Regions from separate parts of the Mesorhizobium sp. WSM4819 genome, predicted to be linked through region 2. Evidence: predicted binding sites of a transcription regulator. Region 2 holds the regulator's gene; each other region holds the start of a gene.
What was found. The regulator PhoB, encoded in region 2, activates phosphate uptake and scavenging genes when phosphate is short. The targets are predictions, from matches to a motif close to TGTCATNNANCTGTCAT.
Positions count from the first base shown of each region.

Region 1: a site for PhoB is predicted at 6,312-6,328, ahead of AC0L18_RS11790 (LTA synthase family protein). Genes of this name have one in related genera too.
Region 3: a site for PhoB is predicted at 4,687-4,703, ahead of AC0L18_RS18240 (PhoX family protein). Genes of this name have one in related genera too.

Region 1 is NZ_JBVVQO010000010.1:67,983-75,547, forward strand. Features, by position in the region: gene AC0L18_RS11760 (small ribosomal subunit Rsm22 family protein) at 1-361, opposite strand, end outside; gene AC0L18_RS11765 (YnfA family protein) at 365-688, opposite strand; gene AC0L18_RS11770 (SAM-dependent methyltransferase) at 773-2,062, opposite strand; gene rplI (50S ribosomal protein L9) at 2,340-2,924, opposite strand; gene rpsR (30S ribosomal protein S18) at 3,319-3,567, opposite strand; gene rpsF (30S ribosomal protein S6) at 3,567-4,058, opposite strand; gene AC0L18_RS11790 (LTA synthase family protein) at 4,357-6,282, opposite strand; gene fabD (ACP S-malonyltransferase) at 6,549-7,490, shown strand.
Region 2 is NZ_JBVVQO010000035.1:61,999-69,563, forward strand. Features, by position in the region: gene pstA (phosphate ABC transporter permease PstA) at 1-188, shown strand, start outside; gene pstB (phosphate ABC transporter ATP-binding protein PstB) at 201-1,016, shown strand; gene phoU (phosphate signaling complex protein PhoU) at 1,052-1,759, shown strand; gene phoB (phosphate regulon transcriptional regulator PhoB) at 1,776-2,465, shown strand; gene AC0L18_RS25580 (ROK family protein) at 2,597-3,844, opposite strand; gene xylF (D-xylose ABC transporter substrate-binding protein) at 4,110-5,150, shown strand; gene AC0L18_RS25590 (sugar ABC transporter permease) at 5,291-6,610, shown strand; gene AC0L18_RS25595 (ATP-binding cassette domain-containing protein) at 6,704-7,498, shown strand.
Region 3 is NZ_JBVVQO010000019.1:17,269-24,833, forward strand. Features, by position in the region: gene AC0L18_RS18220 (ABC transporter ATP-binding protein) at 1-451, shown strand, start outside; gene AC0L18_RS18225 (ABC transporter permease) at 448-1,209, shown strand; gene AC0L18_RS18230 (MarR family winged helix-turn-helix transcriptional regulator) at 1,372-1,875, shown strand; gene AC0L18_RS18235 (GNAT family N-acetyltransferase) at 1,859-2,539, shown strand; gene AC0L18_RS18240 (PhoX family protein) at 2,630-4,618, opposite strand; gene AC0L18_RS18245 (hypothetical protein) at 4,823-5,161, shown strand; gene AC0L18_RS18250 (phosphatase PAP2 family protein) at 5,278-5,979, shown strand; gene AC0L18_RS18255 (helix-turn-helix domain-containing protein) at 6,178-6,447, shown strand; gene AC0L18_RS18260 (SulP family inorganic anion transporter) at 6,568-7,565, shown strand, end outside.

The DNA.
Region 1 (7,565 bases), on a different contig from region 2:
CCCGGCGCACCGCGGCGCTCGCCTCGATCAGCACCGCCTGCTCGAGGTCGGGCCAGAGATCGAGCGCAGCCCAAAGCACGGTCCCGGGGCCGGCGCCGACGTCGAGCAGGGTTTTGGGTGCATGATCGGGCCTTGCCTCGCTGAGCGCATTGAGACTGGCACGGACAGCGGCATAGGTCGCCGGCAGCCGCGTCGCCAGATAGGCTTTGACCGCGATCTCCTCGGCCATATGCAGGCGGCCGTCGCGCAGTTCGGCGCGATAGCGGTCCGACAGCGTTTTTGCCGCTTGTTTCAGCGTCGGCAGCGGCACTTTTTCGAGGAGGCGCTCGACGCCCTGTCGAAGCGGGATAGGCAGTTCCATAGCTCAGGCACCCCGAGGTGCGAGCAGGATCACCGAGGCGCCAACGATGCAGAGCGCGGAACCGGCAAGGTCCCAGCGGTCGGGGCGCACGCCTTCCACCAGCCACAGCCATCCGAGCGAGTCGGCGATGTAGATGCCGCCATAGGCGGCATAGGCGCGGCCCGCAGCACTGATGTCTACCAGCGCCAGCAGGAAGCCGAACAAAGCAAGCGAGACCAGGCCTGGCGCCAGCCACAGCGGCGACTTTTCCAGCCGCCACCACGCCCAGATCGAAAAGCAGCCGGCGATCTCGGCAAGGGCAACAACGATGTAGATGAGATAGGTCATGAAAAAAGTCTCGCGGCGACGGCGAGACCTTTTTCAGCGTGTGGGCCGCCAATGGCAAGCGGCAATGGCGTGATCGCCGGCGGTCTATTCCATATCCGCCACCTTGCGGCGCCGGGCGGGCTTGGCGGCAGGGGCTTTTGGACGATGCCCCATGTCGCGCAGCTGCAACGCCTTCTCGCATTTGGCCATATAGTCACGAGACATCGGCAGCGTGTCGTTCTTCTTGGCGATCTGGATTTGGAAGACCACCAGATCCTGCCAGCGGAATGCGGCTTCCGAGGCTGCCAGATAGAACTCCCACATGCGGCAAAACCGTTCGTCATAGATCGCCTTGGCCTGGTCGCGGTTGGCGGCAAAGCGCTGGCTCCAATGTCTCAGCGTCTCGGCATAATGTAGCCGCAGGACTTCGATGTCGGTGACGATGAGGCCCGACTTTTCGATCGCCGGCATCACTTCCGAGAGCGAGGGGACGTAGCCGCCCGGGAAAATGTATTTGCGGATGAAGGCGCTGGTCGCCCACGGCGCGCCGGAGCGGCCGATCGTGTGCAGCAGCATGACGCCGTCCGGCTTCAAGAGCGTCGCCGATTTGTCGAAGAAGGTGCGGTAGTGGTTGACGCCGACATGCTCGAACATGCCGACCGAGACGACGCGGTCGAAGCGCTCGTTGAGCTCGCGGTAATCCCTCACTTCGAAATGCACGCGGTTTTCCAGGCCTTGCGCATGGGCGCGGTCGGTGGCGACGCCATGCTGCTCGGTCGACAACGTCACGCCTTGCACGTCGACGTCGAAGGACTTGGCGAGATAGAGACCGAGCCCACCCCAGCCGGAGCCGATGTCCAGCACCGTCTGGCCGGCCTTCAGCCTGAGCTTGGCCGCAATGTGGCGCTTCTTGGCTGCCTGCGCCTCGTCGAGCGTCATGTCCGGCTGCTCGAAGTAGGCGCAGGAATACTGCATGTCCTCGTCGAGGAAGAGCCTGTAGAGGTCGCCTGACAGATCATAATGGCGCTGCACGTTGCGGCGCGCTCGCGCCGCCGTGTTGATCTGCTGCAGGCGGCGGAAGGCGTGACGCAGGCCTTCAATCGCCTTCGACCAGGTGGCATCGATGCCGCCGCTGTCCATGTTCTGGAAGGCGATGCGCATCACCCCCAGCACGCCGCCCTCGAGTATATCGAGCTCACCGTCCATATAGGCTTCCGGCACCGCCAGCATCGGATCGAAGCTGATGGCGCGCTCGGCATGCGTGGTCTTGATGTGCATGTGCACCAGATCGCCGCTGCCGTCACCGAAAGTCACCGAGAGGCCTTTCGGTCCGGTGACCTTGAGATTGCCGGTGCGCACCAGGCGGTCGAGAATGCGTTTCAGCAGAATATTCATGAACAAATGTCCCCTCTCGGTCAGACACGCTGTCTCGGCGCATGACCCGACAATCGAAATCGATTTCGGAAAGGATCATGCGCCGAACCAAAGTCCTGCAGCGTCCTTTGCGCGTCCAAACGACGCGCGGCGCTATAGTCTGCATCAAGATATAGGGGGTCGAAAAGTTCCGTTTGGCACAAAAAAGCCCGGGCGAGGCGCCCGGGCGTTGGTCCAGAAATGACTGGAAGCCGACGAAACGTTTTAAAGCGCCGCTCTGACGCCTTGTGACGTGCAATCAGCCGTTGTCTTCGCCGCCTTCGAACTCGGCATTGGGATCGAAGAAGTTGTCCGGGCGCGCATTATCGTTGATGTCGTCGCCATAGATGGCTTCGGCTGTGGTCAGCATCTCGCCCTTGGCCTGGCGCTCGGCTTCGTCGGCCGTGCGGGCGATGTTGAGCGTGATGGTGACCTCGACTTCCGGATGCAGCGCGATCGCCACATTGGTCAGGCCGATGGTCTTGATCGGCTGGTTGAGCAGGATCTGGTTGCGGTTGACCGAGAAACCTTCCGCCGTCAGCAACTCGGCGATGTCGCGGGTCGACACCGAGCCGTAGAGCTGGCCGGTTTCGCCGGCCGAACGCACGGCGATGAAGCTCTTGCCGTCCAGCTTCTCCGAAATCTGCATCGCCTCGGACTTGCGCTCGAGGTTGCGGGCTTCGAGCTGGGCGCGCTGGCCTTCGAATTTCTTCTTGTTGGCTTCGTTGGCGCGCAGCGCCTTGCCCTGCGGCAGCAGGAAGTTGCGGGCGAATCCATCCTTGACCTTGACGGTATCGCCCATCTGGCCGAGGCGGGAAACGCGTTCGAGAAGAATGACTTCCATGGTTTTGTTCCTTCGTTTGGGGCGCCAAATCACTGGCATCGACGCCGAATTGTCTGGAACAGGTCAGGAAGCTGAGGGCGTCGCCGCCGATGTCGCTGTCCTGCCTGTCGCGGCAGTTAGAGGCCTTCACCTCAACCCGGGGTTTGATGGCAACCCTGCGGCGCCCGTCGCCGTGGGAAAAGCGGGCGGCGAACCGCCCGCTGGCTAGACCATGATCCCGAAAAGTGGAAACCGGTTTTCGGAAAAGATCATGGTCTATTAGTCAGTGTTGTCCATGATCCCGAAAAGTGGAAACCGGTTTTCGGACAAGATCATGGTCTACTAGTCAGTGTTGTCCATGATCCCGAAAAGTGGAAACCGGTTTTCGGACAAGATCATGGTCAACCGATCAGTGTTAGCGAACCACGTAGGGCAGCAGACCGAGGAAGCGGGCGCGCTTGATCGCCTTGGCGAGTTCGCGCTGCTTCTTCTGGCTGACGGCGGTGATGCGCGACGGCACGATCTTGCCGCGCTCGGAAATATAGCGCTGCAGAAGACGCACGTCCTTGTAGTCGATCTTGGGCGCGTTGGCGCCGGAGAACGGACAGGTTTTGCGGCGGCGATGAAACGGGCGCCGGGTCGGGATCTGGTTGATGTCGACCATTATTCTGCACCCCCTTCAACAGCTTCGCGCGGACGGCGCGGGCCACGGTCTGCACCATCGCCACCGAAGCTGCGCGGCGGGCGATCGCCACGGTCGCCGCGATCGCGGTCGCCGAACGAGCGCGGGCCACGGTCACGGTCGCCGAAGCCGCCGCGTTCCGAGCGCTCTTCGCGCTTCTGCATCATTGCCGACGGGCCTTCCTCATGCGCATCGACCTTGATGGTGAGGAAACGCAGCACATCCTCGGACAGGCCCATCTGGCGCTCCATCTCGTTGAGCGCGGCCGGCGGGCAGGTGATGTCCATCAGCGTATAGTATGCCTTCCGGTTCTTGTTGACCCGGTAGGTGAGGGATTTCAGTCCCCAGTTCTCGACCCGGCCGACGGACCCTCCATTCGCGGAGATGACGCCCTTGTACTGTTCGACAAGCGCATCGACCTGCTGCTGCGAGAGGTCCTGCCGGGCAAGAAACACATGTTCGTAAAGAGCCATATTGTTCTTTGCCTTTCTTCGTTTCTCTCCCGGTCCCGGCGGCAAAAGCCTCTGCAACTTCTCTGACCCGGCGATCCCTGGCGGGGCGGGGAAGAAAGGAGCATGACGAGACGGTCGAGAGCGGAGACACGGGAGGCGGAAGCGCTTCTGGCTCCACACGAAGGTTTCGAAAAACCTCCGGCCCTCCGTTCAGCCCCCAGCAAGGACCGGCAGATTGCGGGCGTCTATACAGGAATTTGGCCGCAAGACAAGGGCGAGCCGAAAAACCGCCGCGCTCAGGACGACATGTCGCGCATCTTCAGCTTGTATGCGGGACCCGCTTGTTCACCGTCTCCGGGAAGAAATCGGGCGCTGCACGGCGCTTGCCGAACATCATGTCGTATTGCAGCAGACGGAAATCGCGAATCGCCGGGTCGATTTGCTTCTTGCGTGCCCAGTCGGGCGTGTCCTCGCCCGTCGGCGTCAATAGTAAATTGCGGTCGACGACGCTGTAGCGCTCGCGCATCTGGCCGAGGAAGCCGGTGTAATAGGGGTGGCTGATCCCGGCCGTGGTCAGGACATGGTAGGGCAGAAAGGCTGGACTGACAGTGCCCATGTCCGCGACCGGACCGGTGCGGTTGGACCATACGATCAGCGGTGTTCGGTGATGCAGCAGCATCTGGTCGGGCGGCTCCTTGCGTGGCGCGACGTTATCCCTAAGGAAGCCGGTCTCGACATAGACCGGACCGAGCGGCGGCAGATGGTCGCCGAAGAAGGCGATGACCGTCGGTCGCCGCCGGTTCTTCGCCCATTCGATGAGGCGCTCGAGGCTCTTGTCGGCGTCGGATGCGCCTTCCGTGAAGCTCAGCAGCGAATCCTTTGCCCACTGGCTGGTCGGAGCCTGCACCTCGTGGGTCGGATTGTAATAGCGATTCGGTTCATAGGGGCCGTGGTTTTGCAGGCTGACGGCGAAGTAGAAGAACGGATCGTCCGTGGCGTCGGCTTCGCGGATGATCTCGTCGGTCATCGCCGCGTCCGACGTCAGCGGCCCGCGCTTTTCGAGATATGGCATGTTTTCTTCGGACTTGAAGTCGTCGAAGCCGAAATCGGCATAGACCGGCGTTCGGTTCCAGAACCAGCTTGTGCCCGGATGGATGGCGCGCGTCTCATAGCCCTGGCTCTTCAGGAACGTCGCCATCGACGGCACCGGCGCGCGGACATATTGCTGGTAAGGGATACTGCCGGCCGGCAGGAAGGCGTTGGAAAAGCCGGTCAGCGCCTCGAACTCGACATTGGCGGTCATGCCGCCGAATTCGGGCGAGAACACGTGGCCGGAGCGCAGCGCCCGCACGTTGGGAATCGGATCGGGCGTGATGGTGACGCCGGGCAGTTCGGTCGGATCCCAGAAGGATTCGCTCATGACGATGATGATGTCTGGCTTCTCGGCCGGCACCGATGCCTTCACGTCAGGCCTTTCGATCGCCGCGATCGCCTTGTCGGAGTAGCCGGCAGGCGCGGGGACATGGGCCATTGGCACGTTGAGGGCGAAGGCCAGTGCGAAGCCGTTGGAGGCGTAATTTTCCTTCTGGTCCCACATGATCGGAATGATTTGCAGCCGGTCGCGGGTCCACGAGAACGTCGCGTAATCCATGATCGACACGAAGAAGGCGAGCAGCGGCACGGTCAGCGTCAGCCGGGCCAGGCGCCCCTTGCGACCGAGCGCCGGAACGCGGCGGCGCCACAGCCGCCAGCCATAGACGAGCAGCGAGAGGCTGCCGACGATGCCGACCGCCAGAGCGATGGCGGTTCCCGGACGTTCGCGCACCAGCAGCGGCATCAGCGCCACGATCTGACGTGAATAGAGGAAATCCGTCGGATAGAGCGGATCGCCGAGATAGAGCGATTTCTGGTGGCCGACAAAGGCCAGCGCCAGCGTCAGCGGCGCGACGATCATCAGGCTCTGGTGGCTGCGGCCGAGCACGGCATCGAGGCCGATCAGGAGCAGCGCGAAGATGATGATGGTGGTCCAGCCCGGCTTGAAGGGCTGCAGGAAGAAGCCGACGGTGCCGGCAAAGTCGCCGCGCACGATCAGTTCGATGGCAAAAACCAGGATGGTGGCGACGAGAAGGCTGACGAGGCCATAGCGGATAACAGGCCATTTCCGGCCTGGCAGATAGCCGGTGGCCGGATCGCCTTCCAGAAACTGCGGCGCGGATTTGCCAACGCCTTTCTTGATCCTTGCCAACTTACAATTCCCCCGACCATACACAAAAGTGTCATTGAGCTGTCATCGATATGTCACGAAAAGCTAGCGTCTGTGGCTGAAATAAGAAGAGCCAGCAAACGAATCGTGAGCGATTTTCATCATGAGTGATCGAAAAAAAGCCTTTTGGAACAGGTACTCGGCCAGCGATACCGAGCCGGAGCGGCCCGGGTCGGGCTGCTAGCGGACTTGACTTGTCCGCCCGCCTTGCGTCACAGGCAGGAAAAATCAGCCGCTGGGAGGCACGCATGGCCGTCGCATTCACCTTTCCGGGACAGGGCAGCCAGGCTGTCGGCATGGGCAAGGACCTCGCCGACGCCTTTCCGGAATCGCGGAAGATCTTCGAAGAGGTCGACGACGCGCTCGGCGAAAACCTGTCGAAGCTGATCTGGGAAGGGCCGGAAGAGAGGCTGACGCTGACCGCCAATGCCCAGCCGGCGCTGATGGCTGTGTCGCTCGCCGCCATCCGGGCGCTGGAATCGCGCGGCCTCTCGCTGAAGCACAAGGTCGCCTATGTCGCCGGCCATTCGCTCGGCGAATATTCGGCACTTGCCGCCGCCGGTTTCGTTTCGGTCGCCGATGCCGCCCGGCTCCTGCGTATCCGCGGCAATGCCATGCAGGCGGCTGTGCCGGCCGGCGAGGGCGCCATGGCGGCGATCATCGGGCTGGAACAGGCCGATGTCGAAGCCGCCTGCGCTGAAGCGGCCAAAGAGTCGATTTGCCAGATCGCCAACGACAATGGCGGTGGCCAACTGGTGATCTCCGGCGCCAGGGCGGCCGTCGAGCAGGCGGCGAAGCTGTGCACGGAAAAGGGCGCAAAGCGGGTGCTGATGCTGCAGGTCTCGGCGCCCTTCCATTCGGCGCTGATGGCACCGGCGGCCGAGGTCATGCGCGAGGCGCTGGCCGGCGTGACGAAGAACGCGCCGTTCGTACCCGTGGTTTCCAACGTGTCGGTCACGCCGTCCAGCGATCCGGATGCAATCGCCCACCGCCTGGTCGAACAGGTGACGGGGCGCGTGCGCTGGCGCGAAACGGTGGAATGGTTTGGCGCCAACGGCATTGCGACGCTGTACGAGGTGGGCGCCGGCAAGGTGTTGTCGGGACTGGCGCGGCGCATCAACCGCGACATCGCCACCGGCGCCGTCGGCACGCCGGCCGATGTCGAGGCGGCGTTGGTGGCGCTCGATTGAACCATGCGCGTCCGGCTGATGCGGGCGCTTGAATTCTTAACCTCGTCGGGATATGTGAATACATGTATTCACAGG
Region 2 (7,565 bases):
TCGACATTCCCGGCGGCTTCACCGATCCCGCAACGATCCTGCCGGTGCAGATATTCATGTGGGCGGATTTCCCGGAAGCGGGGTTCCAGCAGAAGACTTCGGCGGCGATTTTGATTTTGCTGGTGTTTTTGGTCATCATGAATGCCATCGCGGTGATACTGCGCAGGCGCTTCGAGCGGCGCTGGTAAGGAGTAGAGGATATGAACATCATGACGGAAGCCGGCGTCGAGCAGAAACTGAGCAGCACAACCAACGCCCCTTCGATCAAGATGAAGGGCGAAAAGGTCTCCGTTCACTACGGCGAGAAGCGAGCACTGTTCGACGTCGATCTCGATGTCCGCGAGCATCAGGTGACGGCGTTGATCGGCCCATCGGGCTGCGGCAAGTCGACGTTCCTGCGTTGCCTGAACCGAATGAATGACACCATCGATATCGCGCGGGTGAGCGGCAAGATCACGCTGGACGGCGAGGACGTCTACGATCCGAAAATCGATGTCGTCGAGTTGCGAGCTCGCGTCGGCATGGTATTCCAGAAGCCGAACCCGTTTCCGAAGTCGATCTACGAAAACGTCGCCTACGGTCCGCGCATTCACGGCCTTGCCAGGACCAAAGCCGAGTTGGACGGCATCGTCGAATCGAGCCTGAAGAAGGCCGGCCTGTTCAACGAGGTCAAGGATCGCCTGCTCGAGTCGGGTACCGGCCTGTCCGGCGGACAGCAGCAGCGCCTGTGCATCGCGCGCGCCATCGCCGTGTCGCCGGAAGTGATCCTGATGGACGAGCCCTGTTCGGCGCTCGATCCGATCGCCACCGCCCGCGTCGAGGAACTGATCGACGAACTGCGCCAGAACTATACGATCGTCATCGTCACCCATTCGATGCAGCAGGCGGCGCGCGTGTCGCAACGCACGGCGATGTTCCATCTCGGCTATCTGGTCGAGGAGGGCGCGACCGACAAGATGTTCACCAACCCGGACGACAAGCGCACCCAGGACTATATCACCGGCCGGTTCGGCTGAGCGGTCCGGCGAATTTCGAACACGAGGACAGCACCATGGGTGAACACACCGTCGCATCTTTCGACGAGGAACTGGAGCACATCGACAGGCTGATCCGCGACATGGACGAGCTTGCCGCCGCAATGGTCGCAGCCTCGATCCGCGCGCTGCTTGCGTCGGACAATGCGATGGCGCAGCGCGTCGTCTCGGACGACGCCATCATGGATGCGCGGCAGCGCGAGCTCGACGACAGCGCCATCACGCTGATCGCCAAGCGGCAGCCGATGGCGCAGGATCTGCGCGCCGTGGTTGGCGCAATCCGCATGGCCGGCGATCTCGAGCGCATCGGCGACCTGGCCAAGAACATAGCCAAGCGGGTCAGCGCAGTCGGGCAGAGCGCGACGCCGCATAATCTGTCGCACGGTATTGACGCGATGGCGGATCTCGTTCTTGTGCAGCTGCGCGGCGTGGTCGAGCACTATGTGTCGCGCGATGCCGGCGCGTTGAAGGAACTGCGCGCCGACGACCAGAAGATCGACGTGAAATACACGGCGGTTTTTCGCGAGCTCCTGACCTACATGATGGAGGATCCGCGCAACATCACCGCCTGCACGCACCTTCTGTTCTGCGCCAAGAATCTCGAGCGTATCGGCGATCACGTCACCAACATCGCCGAAAACGCCTACTTTGTCGTGACCGGGCAGCAATTGCCGGCGGATCGCCCGAAGCTCGACGAAACGACGATGTCGGCGCCGGCGACATGACAGGAGTGACCGGCCGATGATCGCGCCGCGCATCATGGTGGTGGAGGATGAAGAGCCGCTGGGCGTCCTCCTCCGTTATAATCTGGAATCCGAAGGCTATCAGGTCGAGGTGGTGACGCGCGGCGACGAGGCCGAAATCCGGCTGCAGGAAAACGTGCCCGATCTTTTGGTGCTCGACTGGATGGTGCCGGCGGTTTCCGGCATCGAGCTTTGCCGGCGGCTTCGGGTGCGCCCCGAAACCGAGCGGCTGCCGATCATCATGCTGACCGCGCGCGGCGAGGAGAGCGACCGGGTGCGCGGCCTTTCGACCGGAGCCGACGACTATCTGGTCAAGCCGTTCTCGACACCGGAATTCATGGCCAGGGTCAAGGCGCTGCTGCGCCGCGCCAAGCCGGAAGTGCTGTCCAGCGTGCTCAAGGTCGGCGACATCATGCTCGATCGTGAATCGCACCGGGTCTATCGCAAGAAGAGCGAGATCCGGCTCGGGCCGACCGAATTCCGGCTGCTCGAATTCATGATGCGGCACCCGGGTCGGGTCTTCTCGCGCAGCCAGTTGCTCGACAATGTCTGGGGCGAGACGATCTACATCGACGAGCGCACCGTGGACGTCCATGTCGGCCGGTTGCGCAAGGCGGTCAACAATGGTCGCATGCCCGATGTCATCCGCACCATCCGTGGCGCCGGCTATGCGATCAGGGAAGACTAGCTGATACCTGCGCTTCCGGCGTACCCCAGAGTACGCTCCGCTCCGGTTCTCGGAACCCACCATTCTCGACTCGGCCTGACCTGAATCTCAACACACCCCAAGTCGCGACCCGGGAATCCCTGCCTTCGGATTCAAGCCACGTTCTTTCCGACCGAGCCGGCTCGTGCCTGGATGCTCGGCGCGAAAATCTCCTGATCGACGAAGCTCAGCGCCCGCATGGCGCAGCCTTCGCGGATCAGCGGCAACTCATTCGGCTCGGTGTCGAAGGAAATCGAACCCGAATGCTGGCCGCCGGCGGTCTGGGCGATGGCCGCGCGCAGGGCCGGCTCGATCAGGTCGAAGGCGGCAGCGCTCGCGCCGACCATGGCCACCGGCGCAGGATCGATCAGCGCAAACAGGCTGCCGAGCCCGAAGCCGAGCGCCTCGCCGGCCTTGCGGTAGGCTTCGCGCTCCGGTCCGTCCATCTCGCGCGCCCGGGCCGCCAAGGCCCGCATGTCGGCGTCGCTGACATCGGCGACCGGCTCGGCGTTCTCGCTCAACAGCCTTGCGTTGCGCCAGATGGCGTAGTTGCCGGCATAAGCCTCGACGCAGCCGCGCCGCCCGCAGCGGCAAAGCGCGCCGCCCGGCCGATGGATCATGTGGCCGAATTCGCCGCCTGAGGAGTGGGTGCCGGTGAACAGCTCGCCCTTCAGCACCAGCCCCATACCGATGCCGTGCGAGAGCAGGATGGCGATGAAATCGTCGCGGTAGCGATCCGGATGGCGCCAGCGCAGCGCCACGGCCATCATGTTGCAGTCGTTCTCCATGATGGCCGGGATGCCGAACTCGCGTTCCAGAATGTCGGCGAAGGCGATGTTCGTCTGCGGCGTGATCGGCGACCACAACATGGCGCGCGCGTGGGAATCGGTGATGCCCTGGATCGCCAGCGCGATGCGGGCGACGCTTTGGACATCGAGGTCGGGATCTTCGAGCCGGCGCCGGACGATGGCGACACATTCGTCGATCAGCGCGTCACGCGACATGGTCAGCGTGTCCAGCCGGCGCTGTTCCTCGGCGACCACTTGTCCGGCATAATCGATGACGGCGACCGACAGGAAATTCAGCGACAACACGACGGCCAACACCGCAGCGGCTTGCGGATTGAGGCTGAGGCCGACCTGCGGCCGGCCGCGTTTCAGCGAAACCGTCTCGCTCGCCTTGCTCTCGGCCAGGATGCCTTCCTGGATCAGGTCGGCAGATATCGCCGATATGGTCGAATGGCTAAGGCCGGTGGTCGCGGCAATCTCGGTCCGCGACGGCTGGCCTGCGCGGCGCACGGCCGAAATCACCATCGCCCGGTTGCGCCGGCGCAGATCGTCATGACGGATTCCCACCGACATTTTTTGTTCCTCCTCATCGCCGCGGCCGCTCATGAATCGGAAGCCGTCGGTAATGTCCGACAAATACTGGCAGAAGCAGAAGGGGCTGTCATTATTATTCCGAGCCTCGAAAAAAAGACCGACAGGACGTCAAAATCCATCAGAATTGGTGTTGACAGTGCTTCGGCGTTGGACCAGTATTTTTTCGAGGCTCGAAAAAATAGGAGCCTTTGTGCCGGCCTTCGGGCCAGTTGGTCGCGCCCTACGCGGCGCAGGGAGGAATATCATGAAGAGATTCGCAGCCGCCATTCTGGCGGGGGTCGCCATGTCGCTGACGCTCGCGTCGGCCGCGCAGGCCAAGGACAAGGTCATTGGCGTTTCGTGGTCGAACTTCCAGGAAGAGCGTTGGAAGACCGACGAAGCCGCCATGAAGGCGGCGATCGATGCCGCCGGCGACAAATATATCTCCGCTGACGCGCAGTCCAATCCCGGCAAGCAGTTGACCGACGTCGAGAGCCTGATCTCGCAGGGCGCCAACGCGCTGATCATCCTTGCGCAGGATGCCTCGGCCATCGGTCCGGCGGTGCAGAAGGCGCTGGACGAAGGCATTCCGGTCGTCGGCTATGACCGGCTGATCGAGAACAAGGACGTCTTCTATCTGACCTTCGACAACCAGGAAGTCGGCCGCATGCAGGCCCGCGAAGTGTTCAAGGTGGCGCCGGAAGGCAATTACGTCTTCATCAAGGGCTCGGGCGCCGACCCTAATGCCGATTTCCTGTTCGCCGGCTCCATGGAGGTGCTCAAGGATGCCATCGACAGCGGCAAGATCAAGAATGTCGGCGAGGCTTATACGGACGGCTGGCTTCCCGCCAACGCCCAGAAGAACATGGAACAGTTCCTGACCGCCAACGACAACAAGGTCGATGCGGTGGTTGCCGCCAATGACGGCACCGCCGGTGGCGTCGTCGCGGCGCTGACGGCGCAAGGACTGGCCGGATCCGTCCCGGTTTCGGGCCAGGACGGCGACCATGCCGCGCTGAACCGCATCGCGCTCGGCACGCAGACCGTCTCGGTGTGGAAAGACGCGCGCGAGCTCGGCAAGAACGCTGCCGAGATCGCCTCGCAGCTGGCCGACGGCAAGCCGATGACAGATATTGCCGGCGTCAAGGACTTCACCACGCCCGGCGGCAATGTCGTCAAGTCGCTGTTCCTGACGCCGATTGCCATCACCAGGGACAATCTCAACGTCGTCATCGACGCCGGCTGGATCCAGCAGGAAGAGGTCTGCGCCGGCGTGGCAGCGGGCACTGTACCGGTCTGCAACTGATCCGCTTTCGCCAAAAAACCTGAGACGCCGCGGTTTCACGCCGCGGCGTTTTTTTCAAAAGAGTTGTTTTCCCGCGTCTCGCGGGTAACGTTTATGCTGCTTCCGGCATCCGCGGCAGACGGCAACGGTGGGAGGACATCATGACCGACACGACTTCCAACACGCCGGCTGCCGATCGGGCGCGTGAATCCGCGCTCAGCCCCTTCGGCCGCTTCCTCAAGGCAACCGAGCTCGACATACGCATGCTCGGCATGGTCGGCGCGCTGATGATCATCTGGGTTGGAATCCACATCCTGTCGGGTGGGCTTTTCCTCACGCCGCGCAATCTCTGGAACCTGTCGGTGCAGACTTCCTCGGTCGCGATCATGGCGACCGGCATGGTGCTGGTCATCGTGATGCGCAACATCGATCTTTCGGTCGGCTCCGTCGAAGGCGTGATCGGCATGGTGATGGGCGTTGCCCAGGCAGAATTCCTCGTCCGCGTCATGGGATTCCAGCTTGGAAATCCCTGGATATGGGTCATCGCATTGGCTGCCGGCGTGGCGCTCGGCCTGATGATCGGCGCGCTTCAGGGCTTCATCATCGCCTATCTCGAGGTTCCGGCCTTCATCGTGACGCTGGGCGGCCTGCTGATCTGGCGCGGCATGGCGTGGCTGATGACGAGCGGGCGCACGGTCGCGCCGCTCGATGCCACGTTCCAGCTGATGGGTGGCGGGCCGCGTGGCTCGATTGGGGCGACCGCGAGCTGGATCGTCGGCATTCTCGCCTGTGTGGCCGTCGCCTTGATGCTGCTCAACGGCCGGTCGCAGCGCAAGCGCTTCAAGTTTCCGTTGCGCCCGGTCTGGGCGGAGAGCCTGCTTGGTGTTGTCGCCTGCGCCGCCATCCTCGGCGCCGTCTGGATCGCCAATTCCTATCCCTGGCCGATCGGCATCGTTCGCCAATACGCCCAGCGGACCGGCATCACCATCCCCGAAGGCGGGCTGTTCATCGCCCATGGCATCGCCATACCGGTGCTGATCGCGGTCGCAGTCGGCATCGTCATGACCTTCATCACCCGGCGCACCCGTTTCGGCCGCTACGTCTTTGCCATTGGCGGCAACCCGGAAGCGGCGGAACTCGCCGGCATCAACACGCGCTGGGTGACCATGAAAGTGTTCATGATCATGGGCGTTCTGGCCGCGATCAGCGCGGCAATTGCTTCGGCCCGCCTCAATGCGGCGACCAATGCGCTGGGCACGCTGGACGAACTCTTGGTCATCGCAGCAGCCGTCATCGGCGGCACGTCGCTGGCCGGCGGCTCCGGCACGGTGCTCGGCGCCATGCTAGGCGCGCTTCTGATGCAGTCGCTGCAGTCCGGCATGGTGTTGCTCGGCATCGATTCGCCGCTTCAGAGCGTCGTCGTCGGCGCCGTGCTGGTCGTGGCCGTCTGGCTCGACACAGTCTACCGCAAGCGGGTCTGAGCATGATCCCGAGCCGAAGGTCCGCGTCAGCGAAAAGTGGACATCCGTTTCGGTCCAGCATCATGCTCGGCAAAACCATGGAAAGGAACGATCATGGCTGACACGACTGCTCCCACGCCACTGATCGATATGCGCAACATCTCGATTGCCTTCGGCGGCATTCGCGCCGTCGACGATGCGTCGATCGACCTTTTCCCGGGCGAGGTCGTGGCGCTGCTCGGCCACAACGGTGCGGGAAAGTCGACGCTGATCAAGATCCTGTCCGGCGCCTACAAGCGCGATTCGGGCCAGATCTTCGTCAATGGCGAGGAGGCTTCGATCGCTAATCCGCGCGACGCCAAGAAATACGGCATCGAGACGATCTACCAGACGCTGGCGCTCGCCGACAATGTCGACGCCGCCGCCAACCTGTTCCTCGGCCGCGAACTGATGACCGGCTGGGGCACGCTCGACGATGGCGCAATGGAGGCCGAGGCGCGCAAGGTGATGGGCAGGCTCAATCCCCGCTTCCAGCGCTTCAAGGAACCGGTGGTCAAACTTTCGGGCGGCCAGCGGCAGTCGGTGGCGATCGCGCGCGCCATCCTGTTCAACGCCCGCATCCTGATCATGGATGAGCCGACGGCGGCGCTGGGACCGCAGGAAACGGCGCAGGTCGGCGAACTGGTCATGCAGCTCAAGGCCGACGGCATCGGCATCTTCCTGATCAGCCATGACATCCACGATGTGTTCGAGCTTGCCGACCGCGTCTGCGTCATGAAGAATGGTCGGGTCGTTGGCACGGCGCGCACCGGCGACGTGACCCAGGACGAGGTGCTCGGCATGATCATTCTGGGCAAGTGCCCGCCCGGCGCCATTCCGGGACCAGGCGCGCTGAAGATCGCCGCCTGAAGCGCCAAATACCTGTCATGTGTGTGCCAGCCGTCATGATGGTTTGGCCGCGCCATTGTGTTGCCAC
Region 3 (7,565 bases), on a different contig from region 2:
CGAGCCGACAGCCGGCGTCGACGTCGAACTTCGTCAGGACATGTGGGCGATGGTGCGCCGGCTGCGCGAGGATGGCGTCACCATCATCCTGACCACGCACTATATCGAGGAGGCCGAGGCGATGGCCGACCGCGTCGGCGTCATCAATCGCGGTGAGATCGTGCTGGTTGAGGACAAGGTGCAACTGATGCGCACGCTCGGCCGCAAGCGGCTGTTGCTGGAATTGCGCAGTCCGCTCGCCACCATACCCGAGAAATTGTCGCGCTACGCGCTGGAGCTTTCGCCGGACGGTGATCGACTGACCTACACCTATGACAACCAGAGCGAGCGGCCGGGCGTCGCCTCGCTGCTCCGCGACCTTGAGACGGCCGGCATCCAGTTCCGCGATATCGACACGCAAAACAGCTCGCTCGAGGAGATCTTCGTCAACCTGGTGAGGAAGGGCGCATGAACCTGCGAGCCGTCTGGGCGATCTACAAGATGGAAATGGCGCGCGCCTTTCGGACCGTGCTGCAGAGCATCGTCTCGCCGGTCATCTCGACATCGCTCTATTTCGTCGTCTTCGGCTCGGCCATCGGCTCGCGCATCACCGAGATCGACGGCATCAGCTACGGCGCCTTTATCGTGCCGGGGCTGATCATGCTGTCGCTGCTGACACAGTCGATCTCCAACGCCTCCTTCGCCATCTATTTCCCGAAATTCGTCGGCTCGATCTACGAACTGCTGTCGGCGCCGGTGTCCTATCTGGAGATCATCATCGCTTATGTCGGGGGTGCGGCGACCAAGTCGATCATACTCGGCCTGATCATCCTGGGGACCGCGTCGCTGTTCGTGCCGCTGACCATCGAGCATCCGTTCTGGATGCTCTCCTTCCTGGTGCTGACGTCGGTGACCTTCAGCCTGTTCGGGTTCATCATCGGCATCTGGGCGAAGAGCTTCGAGCAGCTGCAGCTGGTGCCGCTGCTGATCATCACGCCGCTTACCTTCCTTGGCGGCAGCTTCTATTCGATCGACATGCTGCCCGGCACCTGGCGCACGGTGACGCTGTTCAACCCAGTCCTTTATCTGGTCAGCGGCTTTCGCTGGAGCTTCTACGGCAAGTCCGACGTCTCGATCGGCATCAGCCTCGGCATGACCGTGGTTTTCCTGCTTATCTGCATAGCGATTGTCGCGTGGATTTTCAGGACCGGCTACCGGCTGCGGAACTGACCGAACGGCCTGCCCAGGCGACGCAGCGCCAGCATCCGAGCGATGTTCCCGACCCAAGACGACCAAATCTGGTGACGACGGTTGAAAGCGGCCGTGCGATGGCGGCGCTTGATTTCCATAAAATGTTATATATCGTGTTATCAATTGGCTGGCAGGTTGATTATGGAAGACGTCGTAAGGTCCCTTGGCTTCCTGTGCCTGGGCAGCAGGCTGAAGCGTATTGGCGAGCAATTGCAGGCGGATACGCAGCGCCTGCTCGACTGCCTCGATGTGCCGGTTCAGTCGAGCCAATACCCGCTGCTGGCTGCGCTCGACAGGCTGGGCCCGCTGCCAGTCGGGGAACTAGCGCAATCCCTCGGGGTCGCACAGCCAGGTGTAACGCGGAGCGTGTCGCTTCTGGCCGAATTGGGACTGGTCGAGGTCAGTCCATCGGATGATGACCAGCGGCGCAGGATTGTCTGCCTCACCCTGCACGGCCAGCGGCTGGTCGATGTTGCAAAGCACGACGTCTGGGCGCGCATCGAGAATGCCGTCGCGGATCTGTGCGCGGATCTTTCTGGGCCGCTTCTTGATCAGCTGGCCGCCATCGAGGACGGCCTCGCCGCGGCGCCTCTCGACCGTCGTGTAAAGAAGCCGGAAGTGCCACGCGATGAAATACCTGCTTGACCGTCCCGTGTGGAGCGCGCTTCGGACGCGACACCAAGCCTTCGCGCAAGGTGACGACCTCGCCATGCGGTATCGGCCCTCGATAGCTCCCTTCGCCGCCAGTGCCGCGGACGATGCGGAAAGCCTGCAGGCGCTCGGAAAACTTGTCTCCCCAGGCGAGAGTGCGATCCTGCTTCAGGCGGACGCCATTGCTCTGCCCGCGGAACTCTCGGCGACTTCGACCGCGCCCGGGGTTCAGATGATTGCCGAGCGGCCATTGCAGATGGTCTCCGACAACCGCGTGCAACGTCTGACGCGAGACGATGCAGCTGAGATGCTCGCCTTGGCATTGGTCACCAAGCCTGGCCCATTCACGCTCGAAGCCTTGAGCCTAGGCGATTTTTGGGGTGTGAAGATCGAGGGCCGACTTGCGGCGATGGCCGGCGAACGCATGAAGCAACCCGGCTATACCGAACTTAGCGGCGTGTGCTCACATCCGGAATTTCGGGGCGGTGGTCTGGGCAGGCTGCTGTCGCTGTTCGTGGCAAACCAGATAGCGGCGCGCGGCGAAGTTCCCTATCTCCACGCCTTTGCCAGCAACACCACGGCCATCGGATTATACGAGTCCATTGGCTTCAGGTTGAGAACCATGATGAACGTGGCCGTGGTTCAGCGCGCCGAATGAGCCCATCAGGCGCATTCCCGCGCATCAGGAAAAGGAAGGATTTCGTACCGACGAAATCCTTCCTTGGCGCTGCTAGCGCCTTGCAGTGATTCAGACCGCGATTTTGCCGCCGCCCTGTTTGGTGATGGCGACGACCGACGGCCGCACCGGCATATCGGGCTTGAAGTCAGGCCAGCGGGTCGATAGGTCCTCATAGTAGGAGGGACGGCCAAAAGCCTCCCAGTCCTCGCCGCCATCGGCCGGATGCTGGACCGCGACGAAGGCAGTCTGGTCGTCGGGCGTGAACAGCGGGCCGCAGAGTTCGGCGCCGATCGGCACGCGGAAGAATAGCTTCGAGGTCGCCCGCGCCTCGCCTTCGGTGTCGACCGCCCACAGGCCATCGGTGCGGCCGGTCGCCTTCGGGCCCTGGCCATCGGTCGAGACCCAGAGCCGGCCGGCCGCATCGATGGCGCAATTGTCTGGCATGCCGAACCAGCCATTGGCGGTCGTTGCAGTCGAGAAAGTAGCGCCGACTTCGGCCACCGAGGGATCGCCGCATTTCAACATGATTTCCCACTTGCCCTTGGTGGCAGTGAAATCGCCACCGTCCTCAACAATCTCGACGATGTGGCCGAAGGCGTTTTCGGCGCGAGGGTTGGCGGCGTCGACCTGTTCCGTCTTGCGCTTCGAATTGTTGGTCAGCATGACGTAGACCTTGCCGGTCGTCGGGTGGGGCTGAATATCCTCGGGGCGGTCCATCTTGGTGGCGCCGAGAAGATCGGCGGCAAGCCTTGTCCCGATCAGCACGTCGGCCTGGCCGGCAAAGCCGTTCTCGGCGGTCAACGGACCCTGGCCGTGAACCAGCGGCAGCCATTCCAGGGTACCGTCCTCGGCGAATTTGGCGACGTAGAGCGTGCCATCGTCGAGAAGATCCATGTTGGCGGCGCGGTCCTCGGCGTTGAACTTGCCGGCCGTGACGAATTTGTAGACATAGTCGAAACGCTCGTCGTCGCCTTGGTAGAACACCACACGGCCATCCTTGGCGACGATCGATTCAGCGCCCTCATGCTTGAAACGGCCCATGGCAGTGCGCTTCCGCGGCACCGAGGTCGGATCGTTGACGTCGACCTCAACGACCCAGCCGAAGCGATTCGGCTCGTTCGGCTCCTTGCCGATGTCGAAGCGGTCGTAATGCGCAGCCCATTCATAGGAGCCTTCGGGAATCCCCAGGCGCTTGTAGTTGGCGGCTTCCTTGTGGCCTTCCTGCAGCTCGCCCGAGAAATAGCCGTGTATGTTTTCCTCGGCCATGATGTAGGTGCCCCAGGGGGTGACGCCGCCGGCACAATTGTTGACGCTGCCGAAGACCTTCGTGCCGGTCGGATCGGCACTGGTCTTGACCCGGTCGTGGCCGGCGACGGGGCCGGACAGCGCCATCTCGGTGTTGGCGGTGATGCGGCGATTGAGCTTGCCGTCGCGCACCACCTGCCATTTGCCTGATACCTTGCGAACTTCGACGATGGTGCCGCCATGCGCGGCTATCTCGATATCGACCTGTTCCTTGCTCAGTGGGGCCTGCTTGGCCTCGCCATCGACGATGCTGACAAGGCCCGGGAACATCAGATGCGGATTGGTGTACTCGTGGTTGACCACCAGCAGGCCGTGCTCGGCCGAGCCGTCTATCGGGAGATAGCCGACATAGTCGTTGTTGTAGCCAAACTGTCTTTCCTGGGCCTGCGCCGACTGTTTTGTCGGATCAAATTCCGGCGAATCGGCAAACAGCGGATCGCCCCAGCGCAACAGCACGTCGGCGTCGTAGCCGGCAGCGACATGGTGCTTGTCGTCGACGCCTGCCTCGACCTCGTCGAAACTGAAGACCGAGCCGCCGCCGGCGCGGGCATCGTCGGCGAGGATCAGCGCGAGCGGGCTGACGGTGGCGGCGATGGCGGTTGCCGCGAGCGATCCCTGCAGAAAACTACGGCGCGAGAATCGCGCGGCGATGATTTCGCCCATCGTCTGGTTGTCAGTGGGATTGGTTCCTGGCCCATCGTTTTCCTCGAGCAGGCTGGTGCGGAAATGGGCGTCGGGGCGATGTTCAGTCATGGGGGCGTGCCTCTGGCTCTTTGGGATGGCTGGAGCGTGCTGCTTGACTGACCGCGTATCGCCAGCAGATCACAGTTTGATGACGTTGCCGACCAATTTCCAGCCCGATTTCATGTCTTTGATCAGGCCGCTTGACCGCGACCGACACTTCCGAAACAAGATCTGCGGCAGGCGCGCAAGCACTGCGTCGGGAGGAACAAAAAAGTGAGTTTCTGGGGACTGGGGCAGCTCGGCATTTCGACAGTGATCTTCCTGCTGGCGGCGACGGCGGCCAAGCAATGGGGGCTGGCGCCGAGCCTCGGCAAGATCGTTCTGACTCTGGCGCTCTATTCAGCGGGCAATCTGATCATGCTGAGGCTGATCCGTGAATTCGGCATGTCGGTGTCGTTCAGCCTGTCGGCGGTGATCCAACTGGTGTCTGTGAACGTGGTGGCACTGGTGTTCTTCGGCGAGCGCGTCAATTCGTTGCAGGCGACCGGCATCGTGCTCGCCGTCGCAGCGGTGGCGCTGATCACGCTCGGACCCTATCTGCAAAAACTGTAGTTGCGCATGACCCCGAAAATCGGAATCGATTTCGGAAAGGATCATGCGCGAAATCAAAGTGCTACAGCGTCCTTTGCGTCCAAAAGGACGCGCGGCGCTGTAGGACGATTGGCCCGATGAAGAATACCGCAAACAAGCTGCTCAACTGGATCGAATTCCCGGTGCTGTTGGCCGGACTGGTCATCGCCGGCGGGCTGTGGGGGTTCGAGGAGCTGATGGAGGTGGCGCGGGACACCACGCCGCACGCCTTCGACACGGAAATCATGCTCGTCTTCCGTGAAGCGGGACAGCCCGACAATCCGATCGGACCGCCATGGCTGGAAGGGGCGATGCGCGACATTACCAGCCTCGGCAGCGCCATCGTGCTCGGGCTGATCACAGTGGCGGTGATCGTCTATCTGCTGCTGATCCACAAGCCGGGAGCAGCGTTTCTGGTCTTCGTCGCGGTGGCGGGCGGGCAGGCCCTGTCGAGCACGCTGAAGCTCGGAATCGATCGGCCGCGCCCCGACCTGGTCTCGCATCTCGCCGACGTGGCGACGCTTTCGTTTCCAAGCGGCCATGCGATGCTGTCGGCGGTGACATATTTGACGCTGGGCAGCATGGCGTCGCGTTTCCTGCCTGGGCGAACGACCAAGATCTATGTGCTGGCACTTGCCGTGCTGACAGCACTGCTCGTCGGCATCAGCCGCGTCTATCTCGGCGTTCATTGGCCATCGGACGTGCTGGCCGGCTGGTGCGCCGGCTTCGCCTGGGCGATGCTGTGCTGGCTGGTCGCATGGGCGTTCCAGCGATGGCGCGGGCAGACCGCCGGAGCCTGAACCGCCCGTTCCGAACGACGCTGCGCCAATTCTCCTCTAAGTTGCGGCGGCTGGGGCGTGCTGGCCCAGCGGGCGCGCAGGCTCGCCAAGATGCAAACGGCCTGGTGTGCACATGTCTGACATGTGCATGATGATGCTTGAACCCTCATAATGATGGTATTATACATGGAATGCAGACTCAGACGGGGGTTTTAGCCAATGATCACTGCCGCGCAGATGCGCGCCGCAAGGGCTCTGGCCGGCATCGATCAGAAGACGCTCGCCGAGCGCGCCGGGGTTTCGCTTCCAACCATTCAGCGCATGGAAGCGAGCGACGGCGTGGTCAGGGGCGTGGTCGATACGCTGATGAAGGTCATCCAGGCCCTCGACCGGGCCGGCGTGGAGCTGATCGGCGAGAACCAGGCCAGCGAGCGCGGCGGCAGGGGGGTGCGCCTCAAGCCGGTCGTGCCGCAGAACCCGCCAGGCTGAGCCGATAGAGTCGCGACGGCGACCGCCGACAGTCCTGCCGACGATCCCGCCGCCTGCTTGGTTTTAGGCGTGGCCGCTGTGCACTTTTTGGCGGCATGCATCAGGAGCGGAAGGCAGTCCATGCATCGAACCCAGCGGGCAATTCATCAACCGGCGCAGCCGACATTTTCCGAACTGTTCACGCCGAAGCTGGCGACGGTGCTGCGCGAAGGCTACACATCAGAGCACTTCAAGGCCGATGCCATCGCCGGACTGACCGTGGCCATCGTGGCGCTGCCGCTGTCGATGGCGATCGCGATCGCATCGGGCGTGTCTCCGGAGCGCGGGCTCTACACTTCCATCATTGGCGGTTTCCTCGTCTCGGCTCTGGGCGGCAGCCGTTTCCAGATCGGCGGGCCGGCGGGCGCCTTTATCGTGCTGATGGGGGCAACCGTGGCACGGGTCGGCGTCGACGGGTTGCTGCTGGCGACGATGATGGCCGGCGTTTTGCTGCTCGCCATCGGCTACCTCAGGCTTGGCACCTACATCAAATTCATTCCTTATCCGGTGACCGTCGGCTTCACCGCCGGCATCGCCATCATCATCTTCTCCGGCCAGATCGTCGAGCTGTTCGGGCTAAAACTCGCCGGCAAAGAACCTGGACCGCTGGTGCCGAAGCTGATGGCGATCGGCGAGGCGGCCGGCACGATCAATCTCGCCGCGACCTTCGTCGCTCTGCTGACCATCGTCGCCATTGCCCTGATGAAACGGTGGCGGCCGAAATGGCCCGCCATGCTGATCGCCATCGGTCTGGCGTCGCTTGTCGTGGCGCTGTTTTCTCTGCCTGCCGAAACGATCGGCACGCGCTTCGGCGGTATCCCGCGCAGCCTGCAAATGCCGGCCTTTCCGCCGATCAGCTTCGACAGGATGATCGACGTCCTGCCGGACGCCCTAGCCTTTGCGCTGCTCGGCGCGATCGAATCGCTGCTGTCGGCGGTGGTCGCCGACGGCATGACAGGAAGGCGGCACCGCTCCAACTGCGAACTCGTGGCGCAAGGCTTCGCCAACATCGCGTCCGCCCTGTTCGGCGGCATCTGCACCACCGGCACCATAGCCCGCACCGCGACCAATGTGCGGGC